DNA from 2 places in the Candidatus Arthromitus sp. SFB-rat-Yit genome. Region 1 is predicted to be linked to the other one. Evidence: predicted binding sites of a transcription regulator. Region 1 holds the regulator's gene; the other holds the start of a gene.
The links. The regulator HrcA, encoded in region 1, represses chaperone genes, less so after heat shock. The targets are predictions, from matches to a motif close to TGTTAGCACTCNNNNNNNNNGAGTGCTAACA.

Region 1 (15,812 bases):
GGTCCACTTGGATCTTATTTTGATATTACTCTTAAAGATGATAAAAACGGTAAGGAAACTTATGAAAAGGCAGAGTCGAGTATTTTATATACTTCAATTAGTGAAAGTATAAGAAAAGGGAATCTTACTGAAGATGATATCGATTATTTGTTATGTGGAGATTTGCAGAATCAAATAACATCTTCGAATTTTGCAGCTCGTGAAATAAAAATACCGTTTATAGGTTTGTATGGTGCTTGTTCTACATTTTCTTTATCATTAGGATTGGGTGCGATGTTTATTGATGGAGGATTTGCTAATTATGTTGTAACTGGAGCATCATCTCATTTCAGTTCTGCAGAGAGGCAGTTTAGATTTCCTCTAGAGTATGGGAGTCAAAGAGCGATAACTTCGCAGTGGACTGTTACAGGAGCAGGAACAGTTCTTCTTGGAAGAGAAGGTAATTATCCAGAGATTACACACATAACGACGGGTAAAGTTAAAGATTATGGAGTTAAGGATGTAAATAATATGGGGGCTGCTATGGCTCCATCAGCAGTAGATACAATTTATAAACATTTTCAAGATACAGGAAGAGATCCAAGTTATTATGATTGTATTGCGACAGGTGATTTAGGCAAATTTGGAAGACAAGTAACAGAAACTATGCTTAAAGAGTTAGGGTACGATGTTTCGAAAGTGTATGTAGATTGTGGTGAAAGTATCTATGATAATGGAAGACAAGATACTTGTTCAGGAGGGAGTGGATGTGGATGCTCCGCTTCAGTTTTTACAGGATATTTTTATAAAAAATTATTGGAAGGTAAAATTACCAAGATACTTATAATTTCTACAGGAGCATTAATGAGTCCAACAACCTCATTTCAAGGTGAGAGTGTTCCAGGAATAGCACATGCTGTTGCTATAGAGTTTAATAATAGGGGGTGATGCGTTTATGAATTATCTATGGAGTTTTTTGCTTGGAGGAATTATATGTGGTATTAGTCAGATTTTTATGGATAAGTTTAAAATATTACCTGCATATATTTTGGTTTTTATGGTTTGTCTTGGTAATGTTTTATCACTATTTCCTGGATATGATTTTTTGATAAAGAAAGCATCTGGTGGAGCTTGCATACCTATAATAGGATTTGGGTATAGCTTGGGAAGTTCTGTTATTGAAAAAGTTAAAGAGAGTGGACTTTTTGGTGTGATAACGGGAGGACTTAGTGGGGTATCTGCTGGAATAACATTTGCTATTTTTATATCTTTTATATTCTCTTTTATATTTACGGCTAAAACTAAGTCTTTAAAATAATAATAAAACCTTTGGAATTATTTTCTGGAGGTTTATTTTTTTGAATAAATATCTTGAAAATTTGAAATTATTATAACAAATATTAGAAGGACATTTGGCTTATGAAGTTTTTTGTTTATTGTTTTACAGTGATCATATTGTCTAATTTATTAGGAATTCAACTAATGAAAGATGATTTTATATCATTTGGTTTTGTGTTACTCTTATTGATTACATTTTTGCTTAGAAATGTAATATATAAAGTGTTTAAATTAACTCTAATCATATTGAGTGTAATTAGTTTCTTCAACATATTATCGTATTATTCTAATAATCAGAATCTTGTAACTAATAAAAATTTTAGAATATCAGAAAAATTATCAAAAGATATAGTTGTTTCTTCAAAAAATATAATACCCAAAAGATATTTGATTAAAAACTTTGAAAATATAGACAAAGTTGATATTGGTATGGTTTTGAATTTGAATGGAAATATAGAAAAATCTAATTATTATGATATTGGTGTGGTTGGAGAGATTATTGATTATACTATTAATTCGTATCAAAAAGATCTTTATTCTATTTTTATAGGGATGAAATCTATTATAAAAGAGCTATTTACAGATAATTTTGGAGTTGAACGTGGAAATATTTTGTCGAGCCTAGTGTTCGGCGATACATCGTCATTGGACAAGGAGTATAAAAATGATTTAAAAGAGTTAGGTATTGTACATATTTTAAGTGTTTCGGGTTTTCATATTAATTTGATTTTTGGAATCTTATCAAAAATATTAAGTTTTTTACCATCTATTATAGCGACGTTTATTTATCTTGTGCTTACTGGATTTAAGGTGTCTGGGATAAGAGCATTTTCTATGGTGTTTATAAGAGAAATGTCGCCTAGGGTACATAGAAATTATGATGGAATAAATGCGTTGTGTGTTGCTGGTAGTTTAATATTGCTTATAAGACCATATGAAGTTTTGAGATTAGGGTTTATATATTCTTTTGTATCTACACTTGGGATTTTATTATTTAATAGTAAAATTAAAGATTATTTATATAGATTACCTAAATTATTGAGTGAACCCATTTCACTTATAATTAGTGCTCAAATTTTTATTATTCCTGTTAACTTAATAATTAATAGGAAGTTAGAGTTAGGATTTTTACTTTCAAATATATTTTTAGTTCCATTTTATAGTTTGTTAGTGATTTTGAGTATTGTATTTGTATTTTTTAGTTTCATACCACTTTTTAAGGAAATCACTGTTTATTTAATAAAGATTATTTTTGATGTAATTGATGGTGGGATTATTTTAATAAAGATGTTTACCCCAGAAAGTATATACTTAATAAATATTTTGATTATTTTTATAGTTATGTTGTACATACTATATTTTTTTAGGAAAAAGATTTCATTTAAAACTTTTAATAAATTAGTGCTTATATTATCATTTGTTTATATTGGAACTATTACGATGATTAATTCTAGCGTGGAAGTAGGGAAATACTATGATAAAAACTATGTTATAATCAGAAATAAAGATAGAAGTTATTTGTATTTAGATGGTAATTTAAAAAATATAGATCAGTTAATTGATAAGCTTGGAGTTGATAAAGTATTTACAAATATTAATAATAATCAAGATTCATCTATAATAAGTGGGGTTAAAGTGGAATTTATAAATAAGAAGGTTGTTTTATATGTTGATAAGAAAAAGATAGAAGTGAATAATATGGAAGATAATTTTAAATATTATTCGGATATTTATCCACAAAAATATTATTTTATATTTTAGGGAGTTATATGTTAGATTATGATTTATTGATGAAGGAAGTAGATAATATAAAAAATTGTTATTTTATCTATAGTTATGATGGGAAACTTATTAAAAATTTTTTGAAAAGCATAGAGAAAAGATTGATATTGAGGGATTTTAAACAATTTAATTATAATCAAATTAAGTTTGATAATAATTTTGATATAAATTATTTTTCTGAATGTTGTAATACAATTCCAATGATGCAAGATAAAAAAATGGTAGTAGTTGAGAACGCACTATTTTTAAGAAGTGATTATGAAAATAGGGATTTTGTTCAGAAAATTAAAGATTATTTAGCCGATTTACCTTCATATTGTGTTTTAGTTTTTTATTATGTGTTTGGGAATAAGGAGAAGAATAAGGACAATTTAAAAGCGTTTTCTAAATTTGGTCAAGTTTGCAATATTCAAGAGCTAAAGGGAGATGACTTTTACAAAGAAGTTTCTAAGATGTTTTTATTAAATAGGGTTAATATAAAACAAGAGCTTATTAGATATTTTTGTTCTAGAGTTGAAAATGATTTTTTTCATATAGAAAATGAAATTAATAAGTTGAAATTTTTTGTAGAAGGAAGGGAAGTAACTAAACAAGATATAGATGATGTTATTACTAAAAGTTTAGAAAATAATGTTTTTGTTCTTATAAATAATGTTATGGAGAAAAAATTAAATAAATCTATAACAAGCTTTAGGGAACTTTCATTGACCGGAAATGATTTTAATTATATATTTAGCATGATTAGTAGTCAATTTTCTAAATTTTTAGATGTGAAGTTATTATTAGAAGAAGGGATCAATATTGATGAAATTACTAAAAAAACACGTATTAATAAGTATAGTTTAAATAATTTTATTAAGTTATCAAAACAATATAGTTTGAAAAATATTATAAATGTTCTCGATAATTTTTTGGATCTAGAATATAAAATTAGATCATCAACAGATATTGATGCATTTTCAGAATTTGAAATTTTGCTTATTTCAATATGTAGTATGTAGATAATTAAAAACCTAATACCGATTGGTATTAGGTTTTTTAAGCTTGAGCTTTATTTAATTTTATAGCTAAACTAGATTTCTTTCTAGCAACTTTATTTCTATGTAAAATACCTTTAGAAGCAGCCATATCTAAAGCTTTAGTAACTTGAGAGAATTCAGTTTTTGCTGATTCTATATTATTATCTTTTAAACAAGTTTCAAACTTTTTAATAGCAGTTTTCAATGCAGATTTAACCATTTGATTTCTTAAAGTTTTAGCTTGAGTAACTTTAATTCTCTTCTTAGCTGATTTAATATTTGCCATATTTTTCACCATCCTTTTAGATCGAACACCAATAATGCCAATATAGTAACATTAATTAAAAATAATTTCAAGACATAATTAAATAATTTAAAAAAAACTACACAAAATAAATAAGTGTAATTTTTAAAAATGTCTACAAAATAAGGAGACAAGTTATGGTTAAAGGTAGAGTATCGGAAAATGATTTTAATAAGATATTTGAAGGGAATCCAAATATAGATTTTAAACAAATCGAAGATTCGAATATAAGAATATCTAATATAAGAGTTAAAAATAAATATGGTGAAAAACTTCTTGGTAAGAAGATGGGATACTATTCAACTTTGGAATTACCAAAATTAACATATTATGATGTTGAGATGATGGACAAGATTAGCTCGATATTTGGGAGAGTATTAAAAGAATTTATAACTATGGATTCAAGTAAAACGGCTCTTGTTGTAGGACTAGGAAATTGGAATGTAACTTCAGATTCTCTTGGCCCTAAAGTTATATCAAAATTATTTGTTACAAGACATCTTAAAGAATTTATGCCTAAATATATCGAAGATGATATTTCATCTGTATGTGCTATTTCGCCAGGAGTGCTTGGAACTACAGGAATAGAAACAAGCGAAATAGTAAAATCTCTTGTAAATAAAATTAAACCTGATTATGTTCTTTGTGTTGATTCTTTAGCCGCAAGAAAAGTATCTAGACTCAATACAACGATACAAGTAGGAAGCACGGGGATAAATCCTGGGGCTGGGGTGAATAATCATAGAATACCACTTAATGAAGAAACGTTAGGTGTGCCAGTAATTGGAATAGGTATACCCACAGTTGTTGATTCACTCACAATTGTCAGTGATAGCGTTAATTTAATTTTAGATACCATAATCAAAGATATAGATGAGAGTTATATAGAAAAAAATTTATTGGGAGAAAGACAAAGGATGGATATGATACGTAAAACATTGTCTATATCTATGGGTGAGATGATAGTTGCACCTAAAGATGTAGATTCAGTAATAGAATCAATGTCCAAGATGATTGCAATGGGTATAAATATTGCACTACATCCTAATTTAGATATGGACAAGTTAAATAAATTTATAGATTTAAAATAAAAAAATAGAAAAAATATAATAAAATATTATCCCTTTCATATATTTTTTATATGGGAGGGTTAATTAGATGCAATTGACGAAAAAATATAAGATTAACTTAAGAGATTTTAAAATAATAGGAATTGTTACTGTAGTTTCTATTATTATTTTGTGGATAATATTGAAAACCTACATAACATATTTCAATATATCGGGAAATTTTAATTATGCTTATAGCTCGATACTAAAAAATAATTATATGGCTTTTGTGGATGGTGAATATTTTGAAAATTCTAAGGAAGCCTTTATTAGAGACATAAAAAATATTTTAGGAATTGATTTAATGAATCCAATTTCTATAATTGAAAAAGAGATAAATATTTTAAAATCATCTGATATTAATGAAATGGAATTATCATCTAATATGTACAATAATTCATCTCAAAACTTAAATTCGGATGATAAAACTACAAATGGGATTGTTAACTTAAACAATACTCAGAAGAGAATACTTATATATCATACACATACAACAGAAGCATTTAAACCAGCTCAAAATGATTCATTTTATGAACAATATAATATTGTAGGTGTAGGAGATGTTCTTAAAACTGAATTAGAGAAAAATTATAATATTAAAGTTATACATGACAAAACTATACATAACACGAGTTATTTAGAAAGTTATAAGAGATCAGCAGAAACATTAGATAAATATTTATCTGAGATTGAGGATTTTGATTTGATATTGGACTTGCATAGAGATTCTTTAGAAAATAAAAATCTAGTTACTGCAAATATAGAAGGAAAAAATGTTGCAAAAATAATGTTTGTTGTTGCTCATAACAATCCTAATTATTTAGACAATGAGGAACTTGCTATGGATTTAACAAGTTTAGCAAATGATTTATATCCAGGGTTTGCAAGGAGCGTTTTTCATTATGAAAGTGGAAGTAACGCATTTAATCAAACCAAGTCTTCTAAGTTAGCCTTGATTGAGATGGGCGCTCAACTTAATACCATGGAAGAAGCTATAAATTCAGCAAAATTACTCTCAAATGTTATAGGAGAATATTTAGCACAATAATTGTAAAAAAATGGAATAAGAAATATAAAAAATGACATCATTTAAATAAAACTATTTAGGTGGTGTTATTTTGTTTTTTAAGGAAAAAAAATTTAAATATATTTTTGGAATTTTGTTGTTTATATGTGTTTTTACTGTGGGTTTTGTAAAAATCAATGTTGTATACTCGTCTACAGGAATTGTAAATAACGTTAGAGAAGTTCAAGATAATAGCAATAATGATTTAAGCATATCAACTTTTGATGATAAAACATTGATAAGTATTTATAAAGAAAGCTATGGATACGATGTGATTTTAAGAATTAATGGAGAAAATAAGATTTTCAGTATAAAATTTCCATGGAAAAGATGAACAATGCACAAAATTAGGTAGTATTAATTTTTAAAATTATATTTTATAATCTATATTAATGTATATTTAATTAATTTGTAGGTGATTTTTGGATGAACAATAAAAAACAAGATAATATACGTAATTTTTGTATTATAGCACATATAGATCATGGCAAATCGACTTTAGCAGATAGACTAATAGAGATTACTGGTACTTTGACTAAAAGGGAGATGGAATCTCAAGTATTGGATAATATGGAATTAGAAAAAGAAAGAGGTATAACAATTAAATCTCAAGCTGTGAGGCTTATATACACTAGTCCTATTGATAATGAAGAATATATATTAAATTTAATAGATACCCCTGGGCATGTTGATTTCAATTATGAAGTTTCTAGAAGTTTAGCTGCTTGTGAAGGTGCTATACTTGTTATTGATGCTAGTCAAGGAATTCAAGCACAAACTCTGGCAAACTGTTATTTAGCATCTGATTCGGGACTTGAAGTTGTGCCGGTTTTAAATAAAGTTGATTTACCCAGTCAGAGAACTGAAGAAGTAAGAGAAGAAATAGAGGATATTATAGGAATAGAAGCACAAGATGCTCCTGCTATATCTGCTAAAACAGGATTGAATATAGGTGATGTTTTAGAGGCTATAGTTAGAAAAATACCTAAACCTAAAGGGGATGTGAATAATCCATTAAAAGCACTTGTTTTTGACTCTGTATACGATTCATATAGAGGTGTAATTTGTTATATAAGAGTGAAAGAAGGATACATAAAACCTCAAATGAAGATTAAATTCATGTTTTCTAATAAAGAATATGAGGTTACAGAGGTAGGCGTTTTTACACCGAGTTATAAGTCAGTAAATATTTTGCAAGCTGGAGAAGTTGGATATGTAGCAGCAGCTATAAAAAATGTAAAAGATGCTAGAGTTGGAGATACTATAACGTCAATTAAAAATCCAGCTAGTGAGCCATTGGAGGGATATAAATCTGCAATACCTACAGTTTTTAGTGGTATATATCCTATAGTTGGAGATAAGTATGATGAACTCAAAGAAGCTTTAGAGAAATTGCAATTAAATGATGCGGCATTGATCTTTGAACCCGAAACATCGTTGGCATTGGGCTTTGGATTTAGATGTGGATTTTTAGGTTTATTACATATGGAAATAATACAAGAAAGATTGGAACGTGAATTTAATTTAGACATAATAATAACAGCTCCGTCTGTTATTTATAAAGTTAATAAGACCTCAGGCGGTGTTATTGAGATTACAAATCCATATAATATGCCTAAAACTACAGAAATTGAATCTACAGAAGAACCTGTGGTTAATGCTACTATAATAACACCTTCAGAGTTTGTTGGAGGGGTTATGGAATTATGTCAAGGAAGACGTGCTAATTTTATTGATATGCAGTATTTAGATACATCGAGAGTAATTTTAAAGTACGTAATACCATTAAATGAAATAATTTACGATTTTTTTGATACCTTAAAATCTAAAACCAAAGGATATGCCTCATTTGATTACGAATTAAGTGGATATCAAAAAACTAAGTTGGTTAAATTAGATATTTTATTAAATGGAAATGCAGTTGATGCCTTATCTATGATAGTTCCACAGGAGAAAGCATATCAAAGAGGTAAAGCGATTGTGGATAAATTAAAAACTATCATACCTAGGCAATTGTTTGAAATACCTATACAGGCAGCTATTGGAGCTAAAATAATTGCAAGAGAAACAGTTAAGGCAGTTAGAAAAGATGTATTATCTAAGTGTTATGGTGGGGACATAACTAGAAAGAAGAAGTTACTTGAAAAGCAAAAAGAAGGTAAAAAGAGGATGCGGCAAGTGGGGGCAGTTGAAATACCACAAGAAGCATTTATATCTGTTTTAAAGGTAGATTAGTATGATTGGTCTTTATATCCATATACCTTTTTGTGCTAGTAAATGTTATTATTGTGATTTTACATCTTATATTAAAAATGAATATTTAATTAATGATTATATAGATGCACTATTGTTAGAGCTAGATTTATATAAACATGAAAAATTCGACACCATATTTATTGGTGGAGGAACTCCAAGCTATCTTAATGATAAACAGTTAGAAATATTATTAAAAGGTATAAGTAGCATATGTGACTTAACGAAGGTTCTGGAATTTACAATTGAATGTAACCCTGGAACATTAACATATAATAAACTCAATATTATGAAATATTATGGAGTAAATAGACTTAGTATAGGATTACAGAGTGCAAATTCATCTACTTTAAATTTTATTGGTAGAACTCATTCGTTTGATGATTTTGAAAAAAGTATAAATTATGCACAAAATATTGGTTTTAAAAATATAAATGCAGATATTATATATGGGATACCTAATGAAAATTTAGATGTTTATAAAGTTACATTACAAAAGTTAGTAGAATATGATTTATCCCATATTTCTGCTTACAATTTAATATTAGAAAATAATACCAAATTTTATAATATGTATAAAAAAGGTGAGTTTACTGAATTGGATGAAAATATTCAAATAGATATGTATAATTACACCAAATATTTTTTGGAATCAAATGGATTTGAACATTATGAGATTTCAAACTATTGTAGAAATAACAAACCTTGTTTACATAATTTAATATATTGGAATTTTGATGATTACATAGGTATAGGTGTTTCATCTCATTCCTTTTACAAAAATAAGCGAATTGAAAATATAAAAGATTTGAATAAATATATAAGAGCACTTAAACAAGATAATAAAATTATTTATAAAAATATTCATGATAATTCTTTTATTGATAATATTGAAGAATATATAATGGTAGGTCTAAGGAAAATAAGAGGTATATCAATAGAGGATTTTTATAGTAGATTTAATATAGATTTTGTTTCTAGATTTGAAAAAGTCATTGAAAAATATAAAAAAAATGGATTAATAAATGTGAAGGATGGCAGGATTTTTATAACAAATGATGGGTTGATGTTAATGAATTTAATTTTAAAAGATTTTATACAAAATAAATTATAATAAAAAAATTGACAAATTGATTTTAAAATGTTATTTTATTTTCAAGCCATTAGCACTTTAATAAATAGAGTGCTAATAAAGAGAGGTTAATTATTATGAATGAGAGAAAAACCAAAATACTATATTCGATAATCCAGGATTTTATATGTACAGGTGAGCCAGTAGGATCCAGAACGTTACTAAAGAAATACGATTTAGGAATAAGTTCAGCAACAATTAGAAATGAAATGTCTGACTTAGAAGAATTGGGATTTTTAGAACAAGTTCATGTTTCTTCTGGTAGGAAACCATCAAATAAAGGATATAGATTATATGTAGATAAATTAATGAAACCCAAAAAAATTACCAATGAGGAAAAAAAGTATATTGAAGATAATTTATTAAATTTAGATTTATTTGATCTTGAAAATGTTTTAAAATCTAAATTATCTCTCATTTCTAGATTGACAAATTTGGCTTGTGTATTAAAAATACCACCAGTAATTGAAAATTCTATAAAATCAATTGAATTTATAAAAATAAATACCTACAATTTATTGACTGTTATTATAACCAATGAAGGTATTATAAAAAGTAATATCATTAAATTAAATAGACCTATGGATTATGAAACTATTACTTTGATTAATAAAATAATTAATGATCATTGTATTTCGTATAAATTTGAAGATATTGATTTTGAATTGGTGTATGAGTCTATAAAATGTCTGAATTTAGATAGAAATATATTCGATCAATTAAGAATGATTTTACACAATTTATTTATGCATGATACAGAGGCAAGTTATTATTTTGAAGGTATTGACAATGTTTTAAGTTATCCAGAATTTAATAGTATTGATAAAGTTAAGGATTTAGTGTTTTTTTTCAATAATATTAATAGATTTAATGATTTACTTAGCTGTGATTGTATTGATAATATTCAGATTAAGATTGGAGAAGAAAATAGTGTAGAAGAGGCTAAAAATTATAGTGTTGTTTTAGGTAATTGTGTAAGGAATGGGAAAATATTAGGAACTATAGGCATAATAGGACTTACCAGAATGGATTATGCTAAGATAGTGACAATAACTAAATTTTTAATAGATTTTATAAATAGGAATATTGATTAAAAATCTAATATTATGGAGGTGTTATTAAACATGACGGATGAAAATAATGTAACTTCTGAAGAAAATGTAGAAGAAAAGAATGTAGAAGAAGATTTAAAACAAAATTTAGAGGACGAATCTCAGAACAATATTGTAGATAAAATTCAAGAATTAGAAAAAGAAAATGAAGAGTTGAAATCACAGATAGATTCTTTAAAAGATAAGATGTTGAGAATTAGTGCAGAGTATGATAATTTTAGAAAGAGAAGTGTAAGAGAAAAGAGTGAAATATATAATAATTCTTGTGCAGATGTAATATTTGAGGTTTTACCTATATTAGATAATTTGGAAAGAGCCAATTCTTCCAGTTATGATATGGATTCATTTAAACAAGGAATTAGTATGGTAATTAAATTATTTAACAATGTTTTAGATAAGATGAATGTTAAAGAAATAAGTTGTGAATCTGGATTTGATCCAAATATTCATGAAGCTGTGATTCATGTAAATGATGAAAATTTAGAAAAAAATACTATAGTAGAAGTATTGCAAAAAGGATATATGATAAATGATAAAATTATAAGACATAGTATGGTTAAAGTTGCCAATTAACAAATAAAAAATAAATTTAATTTGGAGGTTTATTATGGGAAAGGTTATAGGTATTGATTTAGGAACAACTAATTCATGTGTTGCCGTAATGGAAGGTGGAGAACCAGTTGTAATTCCTAACTCTGAAGGAGGTAGAACTACACCATCAGTAGTTTCATTTCAAAATGGAGGAGAAAGATTAGTAGGTCAGGTTGCTAAACGACAAGCAATTACAAATCCTGATAAAACAATTATATCTATTAAAAGGCATATGGGGACAGATTATAAAGTTGATATAGATGGTAAGAAATATTCACCACAGGAAATATCTTCAATGATTCTCCAAAAAATTAAATTAGATGCTGAAGCATATTTAGGTGAAAAAGTTACTCAAGCAGTTATAACGGTTCCAGCTTATTTTAATGATAGTCAAAGACAGGCAACAAAGGATGCTGGTAAAATAGCTGGTTTAGAAGTGTTGCGTATTATAAATGAACCAACTGCAGCTTCTCTTGCTTATGGTATTGATAAAACTTCAACTCAAGAAAAAATATTGGTATATGATTTAGGTGGAGGTACATTTGATGTATCTATATTAGAGTTAGGTGATGGAGTATTCGAAGTCCTTGCAACTAATGGAGATACATTTTTAGGTGGTGATGATTTCGACCAAAAAATAATGGATTTTATAGCAGAAGATTTTAAGTCTAATAATGGTATAGATCTAAGAAATGATAAAATGGCACTTCAAAGATTAAAAGAGGCTGCTGAAAAAGCAAAGATTGAGCTTTCATCTTCGCAACAAACTAATATAAATTTACCATTTATAACAGCTGATTCTTCAGGACCTAAACATATTGATTTACAATTATCAAGATCTAAATTTAATGAAATAACTTTAGATCTTGTAAATAGAACTTTAGAGCCAATGAAGAAAGCATTACAAGATGCTGGATTACAAATTAGTGATATAAATAAGGTTGTTTTAGTTGGAGGATCTACTAGAATTCCAGCTATACAAGATGCCGTAAAAAATTTTACAGGTAAAGAACCGTCAAAAGGGGTTAATCCTGACGAATGTGTAGCTGTTGGAGCAGCTATACAAGGGGGAATATTAGCTGGTGATTATGAGAATTCTAATTTGTTATTATTAGATGTTACACCTCTTAGTTTGGGAATTGAGACTTTAGGAGGAGTGTCTACAGTTATTATTGAAAGGAATACTACGATACCTATAACAAAGAGTCAGGTTTTCTCTACTGCTGCAGATAATCAAACATCAGTTGAAATACACATTGTTCAAGGTGAAAGACAGATGGCTGCAGATAATAAAACCTTAGGAAGGTTTACTCTAGCTGGAATACCACCAGCACCAAGAGGGGTTCCACAAATAGAAGTTACTTATGATATTGATGCAAATGGTATCGTTAAAGTAAGTGCTATGGATAAAGCGTCAGGTAAGAAAGCAGATATAACAATAACTGCTACTACTAACTTAAGTGATGATGAAATTGATAAAGCAGTTAAAGAAGCAGAAAAGTATGCTGAAGAAGATAAAAAACGTAAGGAATCAATAGAAGTTAGGAATAACGCTGAAAGTTCTGTTTATCAGATTGAAAATTCATTAAAAGAATTAAGTGAAAAAATAAGCGATGAAGAAAAGACAGATATAGAATCAAAATTAAATTTATTGAAAGATGCTTTAAAAGGCGAAGATTTAGAATTGATTAAAAAGAATCAGGAAGAATTAACTCAGGCATTTTATGCGTTATCAAGTAAAATGTATCAGCAAGATCCAAATGCTGCAGGAACAGAAAATTCTGAAAATCAACAAACATATGAAGCTAAAGACTATAAGGTAGAAGATAATAATTAATAATTATATTTTGTTGTTATAATTTTGGTCAATAAATTGAGGTGATTTATGTCTAATAAGAATTACTATGAAATTTTAGGAGTTAATAGTAATGCTTCAGATTCAGAAATAAAGAGTGCTTTTAAAAAGCAAGCCATAAAGTATCATCCAGATAGAAATAAGGGTAATGCTGAAGCCGAAAAGAAATTTAAAGAAATAAATGAAGCATATCAAGTTTTAAGTGATGCCAATAAAAGAGCTAGTTATGATAGGGTAGGACATGATGCCTATACAAAAGGAGCTAGCTATGGATCTTCTTCAAGTGGTGGATTCGAAGGATTTGATATGGATTTTGATTTAGGAGATATATTCTCTAGTTTTTTCACTGGAGGATTTGGTGGAGGCAAAACTAAGAGGGGGCCTAAGCCTGGAGAAGACTTAGAATATAGATTAACATTAACTTTTGATGAAGCGGTTTTTGGATGCACTAAAGATATATTTATAAAGCGTAAAGATAGATGTGGTGTGTGTTCCGGAACAGGAAGTAAGGCAGGAACTGATAAAACTACATGTGATAAGTGTCATGGAAGTGGACAAATAAAAGTTCAAAGGAATACTCCATTTGGAAGTATGGTATCTATGACTACTTGTTCAAAATGTTCTGGTGCGGGTAAGATAAATTTGAATCCGTGCGTTAATTGTAGAGGTAATGGAAAAGTTAATGCTGAGAAAAAGATAACTATTGATATACCCAGGGGAATCGATACTGGTCAAGTAATTTCTATGAGAGGTGAGGGAGAAGTAGGAGATCTTGGAGCACCTTCTGGAGATTTATATATTACGATAAATGTAATGAATAGCAATAAGTTTAAACGTAAGGGAAATGATGTTTTTACTGATCATCATATACCTATTTGGCTTGCTATACTTGGTGGTGAGAGTGTTATTGAAACACTAGATGGTGAATATAAGATTAATATTAAGGAAGGAACTCAGTCAGGGACTGTTCAAGTTTTAAAAGGTAAGGGTGTTCATAAGGTTAATTCAAACTTTAGAGGAGAACATCATGTTAATATAATAGTAGATATACCTAGTATTCATAACGAGAGTCAACGACAAGCAGTTGAAATGCTTAAGGAAACTTATGCAGGGAATAAAGAGTATTTTTCTGAGAAGAAACAAGAGAATAAGAAGAAGGGTTTTAAGAAATTTTTCTCATTTTAATAAGTAGCCTATTAGGCTACTTATTTTATTTTTTGCCAAAAATCTTTAATTGATTGTTCAAACTTATTATTACCATATTTATAATAGACTCTTCCTTTAAGGTTGGTTGGAATATATTCTTGTTTGACGTAATTATTAGGATAATTATGGGGATATATGTATTCTGATTTGATATTTATTTTATTATTTGAGTAATTTGAACATAAATGCGTTGGAATTTCTATTTGTTTTCTTTGTATATCCTCTAGAGCTTTGTTTATAGCCAAATATGATGTGTTCGATTTTGGTGATGTAGCTAATAGTATTGTTGCTTGTGAAAGAGGTATTCTTGCTTCAGGAAATCCAAGCATTAGTGCAGAGTCAACACATGATTTAACAATAGATATGGCTTGGGGATATGCCAAACCTATATCTTCTGATGCTATTACGAGTAATCTTCTACAGATGGAATTTAAATCCCCAGAATTTATTAATAGGGATAGAGCTATTAGTGATGCGTCTGGATCTGATCCTCTTATTGATTTTTGGAGATAGCTTAAACTGTTATAGAGGTTGTCTTGATTTTTAATACTTAGATTTATTGGAGATTGGGAGAGTGATTCTATTTCATTTGTAGTTATGGTTGTGTTTGGTTCAAATGTAATTAGGCATAATTCTAAAATATTTAGTGCTTTTCTGAGATCGCCATTAGAGATATATGAGATGTATTCTATACTATCCTTCCTGAAATCATAATTTTTAAAATTTTCATTAATAACATTTATTAATTTATTTTCGATATCAAAGTTAGTTAATGGTTCGAATTTAATTAGAATACATCTACTAATGATTGAATCAACAATTGAAAAATTAATATTTTCAGTAGTACTTCCTATTAAGTTTACGTATCCATTTTCAATGAATTTTAAAATAATTTGTTGTTGTTTTTTTGAAAGGAAATGAATTTCATCTATAAATAAAATAATACCGTTATGATCTGAAATGCTACAAGCATTATTTACTATTTGTTTTATTTCATCGGTGTTTGTCATTGTGCCATTTATTTTATAAAATGATTTATTACAATGTTTAGAGAGAATGTTCGCTA
Region 2 (15,812 bases), 490 kb from region 1:
AAAAAATTAAGTAATATAGAGGTGTTAGTTTATGATAGAAATTATTCTTAAGGATGGATCCAAGAAAGAAATAGATACTCCTATAAGTGTAATTGATTTTGCAAGATCTATTAGTAATGGATTAGCAAATGCTGCCACATGTGCTGAAGTTGACGGGAAAATTGTAGATTTGAGATATATAATTGAAAGAAATTGTAGTTTGAATATATTAACATTTAATGATGAAAATGGGAAGCAAGCATTTTGGCATACAACAAGTCATGTATTAGCACAAGCAGTTAAAAGATTGTTTACTAATGTAAAAATTGCGATAGGACCTAGTATTGATAATGGATTTTACTATGATTTTGATATAGATACTCCTTTCACGCAAGAGGATTTAAATAAAATCGAAGAAGAAATGAAAAAGATAGTTAAGGAAGGTTTATCGATCGATAGGTTTGTTTTAAATAAGGATGAAGCAATTGACAAGATGAGTAAATGTAATGAAACTTATAAAGTTGAACTTATAAATGATATAAGCTCTGATTGTGAAATTTCTTTCTATAGACAAGGTGAGTTTGAGGATTTATGTTCAGGACCTCATTTATTATCTACAAAACATATTAAAGCAATTAAGCTATTAAGTTCTACTGGAGCTTATTGGAGAGGGAATGAAAAAAATAAAATGCTTACTCGTGTTTATGGTATATCATTTCCTAAAGCTAGTATGTTGACGGAGTATTTAGAAAAACTTGAGGATGCGAAGAGGAGAGATCATAACAAAATAGGAAGAGAACTTGAATTTTTTACTACAAATGAATTTATAGGTCAAGGATTACCACTTCTTATGCCTAAAGGGGCAAAACTTATGCAAATTCTTCAAAGATTTGTTGAAGATGAGGAGGAGAAGAGAGGGTATGTTCTCACAAGGACTCCTACATTTGCTAAGAGTGATTTATATAAAATATCTGGACATTGGGATCATTATAGAGATGGAATGTTTATTTTGGGAGATGAAGAAAAAGATACAGAAGTGTTTGCTTTAAGACCAATGACTTGTCCATTTCAATTTATGATATATAAAGCATCTCCTAAAAGTTATAGGGATCTTCCTATAAGATATGGTGAAACTGCAGTTCTTAGTAGAAATGAGTCATCCGGAGAAATGCATGGACTTATACGTGTTAGACAATTTACTTTATCAGATGGACATATAGTCTGCACAAATGATCAGCTTGAGGATGAATTTAGAGCAGCTGTAGATTTAGTAAAATATATAATGGAATGCCTTGGTATTAGTGAAGATGTTAGCTATAGATTTTCAAAATGGGATAGTAAAAATAAAGATAAGTATATAGGCGAGGAAGAGGTATGGGAAGAAACTCAGCGTAATATGAAGCAAATACTTGATAATTTGAATTTAAACTATAAAGAACAAGAAGGAGAAGCGGCATTTTATGGACCGAAGCTTGATATACAATTTAAGAATGTTCATGGTAAGGAAGATACAATAATAACAATTCAGATAGATTTTAGCTTAGCAGAGAGATTTGGAATGTTTTACATAGATTCAGATGGCAAGAAAAAACATCCAATGATAATACATAGAAGTTCCATAGGATGTTATGAGAGAACAATTGCTATGCTTATTGAAAAATATGCAGGAGCTCTTCCAGCTTGGTTGAGCCCAACTCAAGTTAAGGTATTACCAATATCTGAAAAATTTAATGATTATGCAAAGGAAGTTACAGATAAACTCAAGAATTTTGGAATTAGAGTTGGATGTGATTACAGGTATGAAAAAATAGGATATAAAATAAGGGAAGCAAGGATGGAGAAGATTCCGTATTTATTAATAGTTGGGGAAAAAGAGCAAGAATCTGGAGGCGTATCTGTCAGAGATAGAGTTAATGGAGATATAGGTATTTTAAAATTAGATGAATTTATAAATAATATAAATGAGGAAATAGTTAATAAAAAATAGTAAAATATATTTTTAGATTTATAATTTTATTAATTATATTTAAAATAGTATAAAACTTGAGTAAAATATTGAAAATATGTAATAATTTTAAAAAAATAACTAATTTTGGTATTTAAATTAATTTGTAATTTTTGATTTATTTAATTATATTAATATCATACTTTAGCACACTTGGTAAATGAGTGCTAATTGATTATGTTTATAATAGGAGGTTGTATTTTATGAATATAAGACCACTTGCGGATAGAGTTGTTCTTAAGAGATTAGAAGCTGAAGAGAAAACAAAATCAGGAATAGTTTTAGCAGGAAGTGCTAAGGAAAAGCCGCAGGAAGCAGAAGTTATAGCTGTTGGATCAGGAGGATTTACAACAGATGGTAAAGAGATAAAAATGGAAGTTAAAGTTGGAGATAAAGTTTTGATTTCCAAGTATTCAGGGACTGAAGTTAAAGTTGATAAAGAAGAATATATAATAGTTAAACAAGAGGATATATTGGCTGTTGTTGAATAAATTTTTGGAGGTAATTTATAATGGCAAAAACTATTTTATTTAGTGCTGAAGCTAGAAGATCTATGCAAAATGGTGTAGATATACTAGCTGATACTGTAAAAGTTACACTTGGACCAAAAGGTAGAAATGTTGTTTTAGATAAGAAATTTGGATCTCCTTTAATAACAAATGATGGGGTGACAATAGCAAGAGAAATTGAACTTGAGGATCCATTTGAGAATATGGGAGCTCAATTAGTTAAAGAAGTTGCAACTAAAACGAATGATGTTGCTGGAGATGGAACAACTACTGCAACTGTTTTAGCTCAAGCTATAATAAGAGAAGGACTTAAAAATGTAACATCAGGTGCTAATCCAATACTTATAAGAAATGGTATAAAATTGGCTGTAGATAAGGCAGTTGAAGAAATCAAAAAACTATCTAAAAATGTAAATGGTAAGCAAGACATATCAAGAGTTGCGTCAATTTCTGCTGGTGATTCAGGTGTTGGAGAGCTTATAGCTGATGCTATGGAGAAGGTAGGAAATGAAGGTGTTATAACAGTTGAAGAGTCTAAGAATATGGAAACTAGCCTTGAAGTTGTTGAAGGTATGCAATTTGAAAGAGGATATATAAGTCCATATATGGTTACTGATGCAGAAAAAATGGAAGCATCATTGGAAGACCCATATATTTTAATAACAGATAAGAAGATTTCTAATATTCAAGAAATACTTCCTATTCTTGAGCAAATTGTACAACAAGGGAAGAAACTTTTAATAATAGCAGAGGATATAGAAGGAGAGGCGTTAGCTACTTTAGTTGTAAATAGATTAAGAGGAACATTTACATGTGTTGGTGTTAAAGCTCCAGGATTTGGTGATAGAAGAAAAGAGATGCTTAAAGATATTGCTATATTAACTGGTGCACAAGTTATATCTGAAGAGTTAGGATATGATATAAAAGAAACAACAATAGATATGTTAGGAAGAGCAGAGAGTGTTAAAATAACTAAAGAGAACACTACAATTGTTGATGGTAAAGGTAATAAGGAAGAAATAGATAGTAGAGTTTCTCAGATTAAGAGGCAAATTGAAGATACAACTTCAGAATTTGATAAAGAGAAGCTTCAAGAAAGACTTGCAAAACTTTCAGGTGGGGTTGCTGTAGTAAAAGTTGGAGCAGCTACTGAAACTGAACTCAAAGAGAAAAAATTGAGAATAGAAGATGCTTTAGCAGCCACTAAAGCGGCTGTAGAAGAAGGAATTGTATCAGGTGGCGGTACTGCATATGTTCATGTACTTAGAAAGATATGTGGATTAACTTCTGAAATACATGATGAGCAAGTAGGAATTAATATAATTTTAAGATCTTTAGAAGAGCCAATCAGACAAATCGCGTTCAATGCTGGAGTTGAAGGTTCTGTAATAATTGATAAAGTTAAGCAAAGTGAAGAAGGAATCGGATACGATGCTTTAAATGGAAAGTATATAAATATGGTTGAAAATGGAATAGTTGACCCAGCTAAAGTTACAAGGACAGCTCTTCAAAATGCGGCATCAGTTGCAGCTACATTTTTAACAACAGAAGCTGCTGTTGTTGAGATTCCTGAAAAAGATAAACAAGTACCACAAGCTCCAGGAATGGGAATGGATGGTATGTATTAAAAAGGTTTGGATTTATCCAAACCTTTTCTTTTTTGTTTGTAATAAAAATTTTAATATGACACAAATTAATAGTATTAATTTATATGATTTGTTTAGAGGAGAGAGATTATTGTTTAAGAAAATTTTGAAAAAAAATGGTAATAAGAAGAAAGTAGAGCACGATAAGGAAGTAATTAATAAAAGTGATAAAGAAGAGAATAATGATGAGAAGTTAAATAACAATCATATTAATGAAAATAAAAATTATTTTGAAGATGTTAGGAAAACTTTATTAAATATTGATACAAAGAATGTAGAGTTTAATGAGAAAGCAGATAAAATTTTAAAATATGCTAATTCTCAGAATAATATGTTTGATACATTAGAAAAGAAGGCAATAGATAGAGTAGATGATTATAGAAATTTAAATCAAACAATATCTGATATTTTTAAAATTATAAAAGATGAAGAAATATTAGTATCAGAAGGTGAAGACAAAATTGTATTTTTGATATCTAATGTTGATAAATTAATTCAGAATTTTTCAAATATTAGTAGGGTATTTGGAAGTTTGAACAATAAGATAACTGAGATAAATAAATTTACAGAGGTTATAAATAAAATTTCAAGTCAAACTAATCTTTTAGCACTTAATGCATCTATTGAAGCTGCTAGAGCAGGTGAAGCTGGTAAAGGATTTGCTGTTGTTGCTGACGAGGTAAGAAAATTAGCTGAAGAAACTAAGAAAGCATCGGAACATATAAATAAAACTATAGATGAAATAACTAATGAAACAGAAGAAATTTCTTATGAGATGATGCAAAATATATCGGATGTAAATGTAATAAAGGAATCTTCAGAAAAAACTTTTAATATGTTAGCTTCTTTAAAGCAAACGAGTTATAAAAAATATACTCAAATAGAGTTAGTTAGAGATAAATTACAAGAATTGAAAAGTATTATGCAATCTATGTCTGGAGAATTTTCAAAAATAAAAGAGGTATTTGGACTCAAGGAAGAAATAATAAAAGATATTTTGGAACTTTGCGTTTATTATGTTGATAAATTGGAGTTGTTAAAAGAAATATTAGAAAAAAATGACTAAAGATGTCTACATAAAATTGAATAATAAATGTATTTTGTTGAAAATATTTAAATATTATGGATATTTAAATAGGGGGTAAACAAAATGAAATTTAAAAATAGAAAAAAGAATGGATTTAGTATTATAGAGGTCATGGTATCATTTGTTATCATAATTATAATAGTACTTTTGATAGGACCTAATCTATTTTCTACATATGAAAGGTCTAAAGAGATGTCTAAGGTAAGTGATGCAAGCGCTATAGTTAATGCTACTGATATGCACAATTTAAATAGATTCATGGAAGGAGAAATTGAGGCAATTTCAGACAATATTACAATGTCTGAACTTCGTCAAATTAATGAACAATATAAGTATTTAAATAATTGGCCTAAATGGGTGACTGATTCCATGACATTAAAAGATATTAAAGATATAGCAAATAATAATTTAGTTAATAAAAGTACTATATCTAGAGCAATTGATAACAGAGTGTAATATGAAATTAGGAATATATATTTACATATTGTTGAGCACTGTAATGAGTGCGATGTTAAATTTTTTAATTCTAAAAATTATAGGTAATTTAGATTATAAAATTTTTGGATTAAAAGATAAGAATGCTTCTATATTTGTAATATATAGAGGTATTTTTAAAGATAAAATATTATTATTTAGAATTTGTATTTGCAGTGTATTATTTATAATATTTAATACTATAATTTTATTTAAAATTTTAGATAAATTCAGTTTTATAATGATTTATACATATTTAAAATATTATTATTTATTTTTAGTGATTTATATATTTGCTTTTATAGATTATATAACGTACTATGTTTATACGATTTTGTCATATCCAATAATTATATTTTCTTTAGTTATGTTTATATTGTCGTTTTTAGATTCAAGAAATATTAAAATCAATTTAGAAACTATAATTTTAATAGGATTTTTATATTTATTGATAAATAAATTTAAATTTCTAGGTGAAGGTGATTTCGATATATTATTAATAGTAGCTTTGACTTTAGGAGTTTTACCTACAATATTTATTTTTTATTTATCAATAATTATGTCCGGGATAATAGGTATTGGGATTTTATTTAAGAATTGTTTTAAATTGCAAAATAATAGATTAGCATTTGTCCCGTTTATTTTTATAGCAACTACAGTTTTTATAGCCCTAAAAGTATAAATATTAATTTATTTTAATTAATATTTAAATATTAGATTGAAACCTAATTATATAAGTAGTATAATTGTATAAATATACTTTGATTGTATAATTGAAAATTAGATTTTTATCTGTTAATATTTAGGGTTATTTGAGAGGATATTTGTTAATGTAAATAATTAAATAGTTACATAGAAATTTATATAGAAAAATTATTTTTGAATTGTATAATTTAAAAACTGGCTATCTGGATGCCCTTATTAACGTATTACTTTGATTAAATTGTAGTAAGTTAATACTGTGGCATTTTTTTATTAATATTTAGGTGGTGTACTTGATGAAGCAATATATAATAAGGAGATTACTCTTATTTATACCAATAATACTTGGGATATCATTCATTTTATTTTTTTTATATGTGTCATCGCCAGGTGACCCATTATCAGGGATAATAGCAACACAACCTGGTATAACACCGGAAAGAATACAGGAGTTGAGAACTCTTTATGGACTTGATGGAAGTATTATTCAGAGGTATTTTAACTGGTTGAAAAATGCGATAAGATTTGATTTTGGAGTATCTCTCAATTATAGAGAACCTGTTAGTTCGATATTAGGTGTGTATATTTGGAATTCATTTTATTTAAATGTATTGTCATTTTTATTTTCAGTATTTGTGTCAATTCCATTAGGGATATATATATCAACAAAACATGGTAAAGCATTAGATAAATTTGTGCTTACTTTTTCATTGTTATTTACATCATTACCAACTTTTGTTTTAGGTATTATCGCTATAAAATATGTGGCACCTTTACTTGGATTACCAATTATAGGTATGACGACCATAGGAAGTAATTATGTAGGGTTTGCTTATATAAAAGATGTCTTACTTCATACAGCCTTACCTTTTATAATTTTAAGTTTATTTAGTTTAGCAGGTACTTTAAGAGTTGTTAAAACATCTATGCTTGAAATAATAAGACAAGATTATATAAGAACGGCAAGAGCAAAAGGAGTAAGTGAGAGAGTAGTTGTATATAAACATGCATTTAGGAATGCATTAATCCCTTTGATACCTATTATTGTTGGAGGTATTGTTACTCTATTTAGTGGATCGATAATAATTGAGCAAGTTTTTGGCTGGCCTGGTATAGGTAATATAACTTATCAAGCTATTTTAAATAGAGATTACCCATTATTGATGGGATCTGCTATGTTTTATGCAGTATTAACTATATTTTCAAACTTATTAACTGATATTGTTTATGCGTTTGTTGATCCGAGAATAAGACTAAAATAGGAGGTTAAGATTGTGAAAAAAGATAAAGAATTGATTGTTAAAGATAAGAGTGAATTTGATGAAGAAAATTATAAAGTTGAATCTCCAACAAAAATTATATTTAGAAGGTTATTAAAAGATAAATTAGCTATACTTGGATTTGCTATGCTCATAATAATTTTAATATTAATTTTGATTGTTCCATTATTTAGTCAAGATTCATCTACGATAAATATATTGATTAAAAATCAATCTCCTTCCCATGAACATATTTTGGGAACAGATGCATTAGGAAGAGATATGTTTGCGAGGGTTCTTGAAGGAGGAAGATTTTCATTTTTTGTAGGGTTTGCAGCAACTATTATATCTGTGTTTTTAGGAACATTTTTTGGGCTTGTAGCAGGTTATTATGGTGGAGTAATTGATATGATTATAATGAGAGTTGTCGATATTTTGATGAGTATACCAACGCTTCCATTACTTATCATACTGGCTGCGTTTTTATCTGACTTAGAAGTAAATCCTAAATATAGAATTTATGTAACATTAGGATTATTAGCATTTATATTTTGGACGACGTATTGCAGGAATATAAGGGGTATAGTTTTATTACTTAGAGAACAAGAGTATATGCAAGCTACTGAAGCTTTAGGATTTTCGACATTTAGGAAATTATTTGGTCATCTGTTACCTAATATATTGCCATATATAATACTTTATATAGCAAGCGGTCTAGGTACTATGATGATTTTTGAAGCGAGTTTGAGTTATTTAGGTTTAGGTGTTCAAGCACCATATGCATCTCTTGGAAATTTATTGCAAACCACGCGTAATTTCTTTGATTTAACTAAGAGAGTATGGCTATGGATTCCACCTACTATTTTATTATTTACATCAGTTTTATCTATAAACTTGGTTGGTGAGGGTTTAAGAAATGCTATAGACCCAAGACTTAAGAAGTAGAGGTGGTTTATATGAGTAAAAAAATAGTAGAATTTAAAAATTTATGTGTTTCTTTTAAAGTGGAAGAAGGAACAGTTAAAGCAGTAAATGATGTTAGTTTTGAAATTAGAGAAGGTGAAGTATTAGGAATTGTAGGAGAGTCAGGATGTGGTAAATCAGTTACATCAATGTCTTTAATGAGGTTATTATCTGTTCCGCCTGCTAAATATGAGTCAGGAAGTATTTATTTAAATGGAACAGATATTTTAACCTTATCTGAAGAAGAAATGAGAAAAAGAAGAGGTTCTGAGGTAGCTATGATTTTCCAGGAACCTATGACATCATTAAATCCAGTAATGAAAATTGGATATCAAATTTCTGAAGTAATAATTATACATCATAAAGTATCTAAGAAAGAAGCAAAGAGACGTTCTATTGAGATGATAAAGCTAGTTGGTATACCAAGGGCTGAATCGATCTATGATTCATATCCTCATGAATTATCGGGAGGAATGCGTCAAAGGATAATGATTGCTATTGCTTTGGTATGTAATCCTCAGGTTTTAATTGCTGATGAACCAACTACAGCATTAGATGTTACTATACAAGCACAAATATTAGATTTAATAAAGAATATGAGAGAAAAACTTGGTACTTCTATAATGATGATAACTCATGATTTAGGAGTTATAGCAGAAATGGCTGATTATGTTATTGTTATGTATGCAGGAAAAGTTGTAGAAAAGGCTAAAGTAAGAGAAATATTTAATAATCCTAAACATCCATATACAATTGGACTTATGAGATCAAAACCTACATTTGAAGGTAGTACAGGTAAATTATACTCTATACCTGGGCAAGTTCCAAACCCGATGGATTTACCAAATTATTGTTATTTTTATGATAGATGTGATAGAAGACAAGAGAGTTGCAAGAAAGGTATACCGGATTTAGTAAAGGTTAATGATGCACATTATGCTTCTTGCTATATTTTGGGTGAGGAGGTAAATAATGAGTAACGATAAAATTATTGAAGTAATAAATTTAAAAAAATATTTTCCAATTAAAAATGGAGTTTTACAGAGAGTTGTAGGAAATGTAAAGGCGGTTGATGATGTTTCTTTTACAATAAACAAGGGTGAAACTTATTCGCTTGTTGGTGAATCAGGTTGTGGAAAATCAACTTTGGGTAGGACGGTTATTAAATTATTAGATAAAACAGATGGGACAGTTTTATTTAAAGGTATTGATATCTATAGTTTGTCTAAGAAAGAAATGAGAGAACTTAGACTTAAAATGCAAATAATATTTCAAGATCCATTTAGCTCTCTAAATCCAAGAAAGTCTGTTGGTGATTTGATAGGTGAAGCATTGATTGCTCATAAAGTTGTAAATAGCAAGAAAGAGTACTATAATAAAGTTGGAGAAGTTATGGAAATATGTGGTCTTGCAAAATATCATATGAAAAGATATCCACATGAATTTTCTGGAGGTCAAAGACAGAGGATATGTATAGCTAGGGGATTAATTTTAAATCCAGAATTTATAGTTGCTGATGAACCAGTATCGGCATTAGATGTTTCTATACAATCTCAAATAATAAATTTACTTCAGCAATTCCAAGAAGAATATAAGTTAAGTTATTTGTTTATATCTCATGATTTGAGTGTTGTAAGACATATAAGTCATAGAGTAGGTGTTTTATATTTGGGTTCTTTGGTTGAAGAAGCAAAGAAAGATGATTTATATTCAAAACCACTACATCCATATACACAGGTTTTAATATCTTGTGTTCCTTTACCTGATCCAGATAGAAAAAATGAAAGGATAGTATTAAAAGGGGATATACCTAGTGCATCGAACCCTCCATATGGATGTAAGTTTCATACAAGATGTTTACATGTTAAAGAAATATGTAGACATGATACTCCAATATTAAAAGATTTAGGTAATGGGCATAAAGTAGCATGTCATCTATATTAAATTTATTTTAAAATAAATTTAATATAGATTTTATATAAATAAAATCTATAATTATTAAATTTTATTAAAGTTTATAATTTCTAGGAGGATTAAATGAGAAAGAAGAAATTAATTAGTATTTTGGGATTGGTTTTAGGATTTATGTTTGTTGTTTCCTCTTGTTCCACATCAAATTCAAATCAATCAACTAAACCTAATGTTAATCAAAATCAGTTAAATGTATCTCTTGTAAATGGTACGGGTGAGTATGATGAAAAGACTTTATATTTAAAAGCTAGTGAACCAGAACGTTTACCTTCAACTTCAGCAAATAGAAAGGATACGCTTATAATTGGAATAATAAATCCAAATGGTGTATTTAATCCATTACTTGAAGAGTCACAATATGATTCGGATGTAAATGATGCTATATGGGCCCCATTACTTGAAGTAAATTATGATGGAACAATAATAGAAGGGTTGGCCTATTTACCTGAAGTGTCTGAAGATGGAAAGACTTATACATTTACTTTGAAAGATGGTATTAAGTGGCAAGATGGTACACCTATAACATCACAAGATTTTGAGTTTACATTTAAATATATAATGGATAAAACATATACTGGAAGATTTGAAAGAGAAAGTTTAAATGTTCTAGGATGGGAAGCTTATAGGGATGGTACATCCACTAATATTGAAGGATTTAAAATAATAGATGATAATAAGTTTTCAGTTACAGTAGATAATCCCAATGCTAAAACTTTGACTTATTTTTCTAAAGATCTTAAGCCTTTAGCTAAACATGTGTATGGAGCAGATTATGTTCAAGGAAATGCTAAGGATTTAGATAAATTTAATAGGAATCCGTTTGGTAATGGAGCTTATAAGTTTGTGAATTATAAAGATGGAGAAGAGGTAGTTTTAGTTGCTAATGAAAATTATTATAAAGGTGTTCCAAAGGTTAAAAATTTAGTTTTCAGAGTAGTAAATGAAACTAACCAAATGCTATTGTTGCAAAATGGTGATGTAGATATAATGAATGGAACTATAGCAGTTACTACAGAAAATTTATCACTTGTAAATCAACTTGGATTTGCTAATGCAAATATAGTTGAACTTTTAGGATATGGATATATTGCTATAAACCATAAAGAACCAATTATGCAGGATTTAAATGTTAGAAGGGCATTAGCTTATGGTTTAGACAGAGCTTCTGTTGTGGAAGCTGCATTTGGAGGGCAGGCGAATGTGATAGATATTCCACAATCTACAGTTTCTTGGGCTTATCCAGATGAAAAAGATTATACACATTATGAATATAATCCAGAAAAAGCAAAACAACTTTTAGAAGAGGCAGGTTGGAAAGTTGGCTCTGATGGAATAAGAGAAAAAGATGGGGTTAAATTATCACTTAAATTTTTAGCATCTTCTCCGAATAGTGTTAATGATATCTTAGTTCCTGTAATGATTGAAAACTATAAGGCAATTGGTATAGAATTAAAAGCTGAGCAAATGGAATTTAGAACTCTGATTGATAAACAGAGCGAAGCAAGAGAGGGTAATTTTTCTTACCATTTAGCATTTTTAGCATGGTCTCTTGATATTGATCCAGACTCAACTTCAACATTTGGTTCAACAGGTGCAAATAATAAAATTTCATACTCAAATCCTACTATTGATAAATTGTTGAGTGATGCTTTAAATGAAATGGATCAAACTAAGAGAAAAGCATTATACGCACAGTTATATAAAGAAATTTCAGAAGATCTTCCATATTTATTCTTATATCAAAGAAAGAACATGAGTGTTTATTCTTCTAAAGTAAAAGGAATAGACATAGAAACTCCTTATAGAACGTTTAAGGATGACTTAGAAAAGATTTCAATCGAATAGTAAATAATTGATTAAATAAAATCTTGCTTGTATATTAATTTTATTATTTAATATATACAAGTGGGATTTTTTATTTGGTATAGAAAGAGGATGATTAAGTTAAATAAGTTTTTAGGTTTTGTTTTGATTTTTATGATGTTTACTTTTTGTTCTTGTGAAAAGCAAGGTGAAATTGTACAAAATAGGGAAGTTGTATTTGTTAACGGAGTGGATGAGTTTGATAAAGAAACTTTATATTTAATTCCATCAAATCCAGATGCTTTGCCTAAAAATTCTTTGAACAGGAAAGATACTTTGATAATTGGAATGCCTGCACCTAGTGGTGTATTTAATCCATTATTTGCAATTTCGGTAAATGATGTTGATGTTAATGATACAATGTGGGATCCTATTTTAGAGATTGATGGTAATGGAAATGTTACAGATGGTGTAACTTATTTGCCTGAAATTTTAAAAGATGAGAATACTTATAATTTTACAATTAAAGACGATGCTGTGTGGCAAGATGGTGAGCCAATTACTTCTTATGATATGGAATTTACGTTTAAAGTTTTAATGGATAAAACTTATACTGGTACTTTTGAGAGAGATAATTTTAATATGTTTGGATGGGAAAATTATAGAGATGGAGTAACAGATAGTATAGAAGGATTTAAAATAATAGATGATAAACGATTTTCTATTAAGTTTAATTCTATAAATGCTAAGAAAAATTATTATTTTGAGAGAATTAAGCCACTTGCTTTTCATGTTTATGGTAAAGATTATGTTCAAGGAGAAGCATTTAAAATTGAATTGTTAAATAGAAAACCATTTGGTAATGGTCCGTATAAATTCGTTGAATATATAGAAGGCGAAGAAGTAAGACTTGTAGCAAATGAAAATTATTATAATGGTAAGCCTAAGATTAAAAATTTAATACTTAAAGTAATTAATGATTCAAATCAAATTTCTTTAATAGAAAATGGTGATGTTGATATAATAAGAAAAACGATATTGCCAACACAAGAAAATTTTACTATTTTAAATGATATGGGATTTGTTGGTGGAATTTTAACCGATGTATTGGGTTATGGATATATTGCAATAAATCATAAAGAAGAAATTATGAGAGATATAAATATACGGCAAGCACTTGCATATGGGTTAGATCGAGAAACAATAGTAAAAGCAAGTTTTGGAGATTATGGAAGTGTATTAGATATACCACAAAATAAGAATTCCTATTTTTATCCAGATACTGAAGATTTTATTAAATATGATTATAACCCAGATAAGGCAATTGAGCTTTTAGAGAAGTCTGGTTGGTTTTTAGGAGAGGATGGTATAAGAGAAAGAAATGGACAAAAATTGAGTTTAAAATTTATAGTGGGTTCTACAAATGAAGTTAATGATGTGTTGATTCCTATAATGATTGATAATTATAAGAAAATTGGTATTGATATTATGGTTGAATTTATGGAATCTAAAACGTTAATTCAAAGACAAAAGGATGCAAAAGATGGGAAGTTCTCTTATCATTTATCATTTATGTTTACACCTTTTGCTAGCCCTGATCCTGATTCATCATCAAGATTTTCTACAAATGGACCTTCAAATAGATTTTCATATTCAAACGAAACTGTTGATAAACTTCTTGAAGATGCATTAAATGAACTTGATAATGTTAAAAGGAAAGAAATATACGCAGAATTATACAAAGAGATTGCATATGATCTTCCATATATATTCTTATTTGAGAGAAAGAATATTGATATATATACTTCAAAGGTTAAAGGAATTAAAAATTATAATTTAAATAGATGGTTCTCAAAGGATCTTGAAAAACTGTATATAGAATAAAAGCTATCTTATCTTTAAGATAGCTTTTTATATTGTTATTATTGGTCTTATTTGCTTTCCTTCAAGAGCAAGAAACATGGTATCAATAATTTTTGAGTAATCCGCAACAAGAGAGTTTGGTTTTGATACAATATTATCTTGAATCATTGGAGCAAAATAAATATTTTTAGTATTTATAAGTGAAGATATATTTTTAAGCGTAATACCTAATGCGTCATTTGATGATAATGCAATCACGAGAGGTTTATCTTGTCCTCTTAGAAAAGATTTGACTGCCATAGTAACCGGAGTGTCATTTATACCATTTGCAATTTTACCTAGAGTGTTTGATGTGCATGGAGCAACCATAAATAAATCTAGAAAATTTTTAGGACCTATAGACTCAGATTCTTCGATACTTTTTAATATGGTATTTTTAGTTTTGTTTTTTAAAAATTTCATAGTTTCTTCTGGAATTGCAAATCTATTTTTGATCTTTTGAACGTTGAAGGAAACAATAGGATATATACAAGCACCCAATTCTATAAGTTTTTCCATTAGAGAAAAAGAATTTTTAAAAGTACAAAATGATCCCGTTATAGCATAACCGATTTTTAGACCGTTTAAATTTTTCATAAATAACCTCATAATACATTAATAAAAAAGAAAATTATATAATAAGAAAATATTCTCAAATGTATTAAAAGGTTACTGAGATAGGGGGTACTTTTGGATTGGTTAATTAATTTTTTTGTATATATTTATAAAGAACATATTATACTCTTTTTGATTGATAAGTTTAAAATTAGTTAGGTCTATATTTAATTTTACAGATTGGTTTACAGGATAGAGTTTAGTGTATTCATTTTTTATTATTGTTAGATGTATTTCGTCATAGAAAGGTGTAAAATGTTTATATATTTCATTTCCACCTATTATAAAAATATCTTTTGATGTATTTAGTTTTAAAACATCATTTATATCATTAAAAACTATATAAGATTTGTTATCTGGGTTACATAAATTACGAGAAATAATTATATTTTTCCTGTTCGATAGAGGTTTATTATCTAAACTATTGAAAGTTTTTCTACCCATAACTATTATATTACCAATAGTTTTTTCCTTAAATATTTTAAGGTCTTCTTTAATGCGGTAAATAAGTTCATTATTTATACCGAGTGAATTGTATTTATCAATGCATGCAATTAACTTGATCATAATTAAATTCCTAACTCAAATTTTAATTGTGGTGATGTATACTCGTAGTTTTCTATTTCAAAGTCATCAATTGTGAAACTATAAAAATCAGTTTTATTTGTATTTAGTTTCAAAATTGGTTGTTTGCCTATTTTTCTGTCAAGTAGTATGAGGGCTTGATTGATATGTCTTTCATAAATATGTACGTTATTAATAATACGAGTGAATTTTCCGGGTTTTAAATTACATGTTTTGGATATCATCATTTGAAGAGCCACATATTGTATTAAGTTTATTGAGGATGATACAAGAAAATCTGAGCTTCTTTGTACGAGCATTGTATCTAAAAAA

Region 2: groES (co-chaperone GroES) is a predicted target of HrcA. The motif match lies at 2,127-2,157, and genes of this name have one in related genera.

What each region holds. Positions count from the first base shown of each region.
Region 1 covers NC_016012.1:907,367-923,178, reverse strand. Annotated here, with positions in the region: gene spoVAD (stage V sporulation protein AD) at 1-927, shown strand, start outside; gene RATSFB_RS04320 (SpoVA/SpoVAEb family sporulation membrane protein) at 935-1,297, shown strand; gene RATSFB_RS04315 (ComEC/Rec2 family competence protein) at 1,399-3,078, shown strand; gene holA (DNA polymerase III subunit delta) at 3,087-4,100, shown strand; gene rpsT (30S ribosomal protein S20) at 4,138-4,404, opposite strand; gene gpr (GPR endopeptidase) at 4,560-5,513, shown strand; gene RATSFB_RS04295 (stage II sporulation protein P) at 5,581-6,579, shown strand; gene RATSFB_RS04290 (hypothetical protein) at 6,650-6,931, shown strand; gene lepA (translation elongation factor 4) at 7,024-8,832, shown strand; gene hemW (radical SAM family heme chaperone HemW) at 8,834-9,964, shown strand; gene hrcA (heat-inducible transcriptional repressor HrcA) at 10,060-11,076, shown strand; gene grpE (nucleotide exchange factor GrpE) at 11,089-11,667, shown strand; gene dnaK (molecular chaperone DnaK) at 11,702-13,522, shown strand; gene dnaJ (molecular chaperone DnaJ) at 13,571-14,725, shown strand; gene RATSFB_RS04255 (replication-associated recombination protein A) at 14,746-15,812, opposite strand, start outside.
Region 2 covers NC_016012.1:414,703-430,514, forward strand. Annotated here, with positions in the region: gene RATSFB_RS01970 (peptidylprolyl isomerase) at 1-14, shown strand, start outside; gene thrS (threonine--tRNA ligase) at 32-1,966, shown strand; gene groES (co-chaperone GroES) at 2,188-2,475, shown strand; gene groL (chaperonin GroEL) at 2,496-4,121, shown strand; gene RATSFB_RS07535 (methyl-accepting chemotaxis protein) at 4,231-5,205, shown strand; gene RATSFB_RS01995 (prepilin-type N-terminal cleavage/methylation domain-containing protein) at 5,290-5,682, shown strand; gene RATSFB_RS02000 (peptidase) at 5,726-6,382, shown strand; gene RATSFB_RS02005 (ABC transporter permease) at 6,699-7,664, shown strand; gene RATSFB_RS02010 (ABC transporter permease) at 7,677-8,606, shown strand; gene RATSFB_RS02015 (ABC transporter ATP-binding protein) at 8,618-9,604, shown strand; gene RATSFB_RS02020 (ABC transporter ATP-binding protein) at 9,597-10,568, shown strand; gene RATSFB_RS02025 (ABC transporter substrate-binding protein) at 10,662-12,440, shown strand; gene RATSFB_RS02030 (peptide ABC transporter substrate-binding protein) at 12,531-14,282, shown strand; gene RATSFB_RS02035 (dipicolinate synthase subunit B) at 14,310-14,897, opposite strand; gene RATSFB_RS02040 (dihydrofolate reductase) at 15,000-15,482, opposite strand; gene RATSFB_RS02045 (thymidylate synthase) at 15,485-15,812, opposite strand, start outside.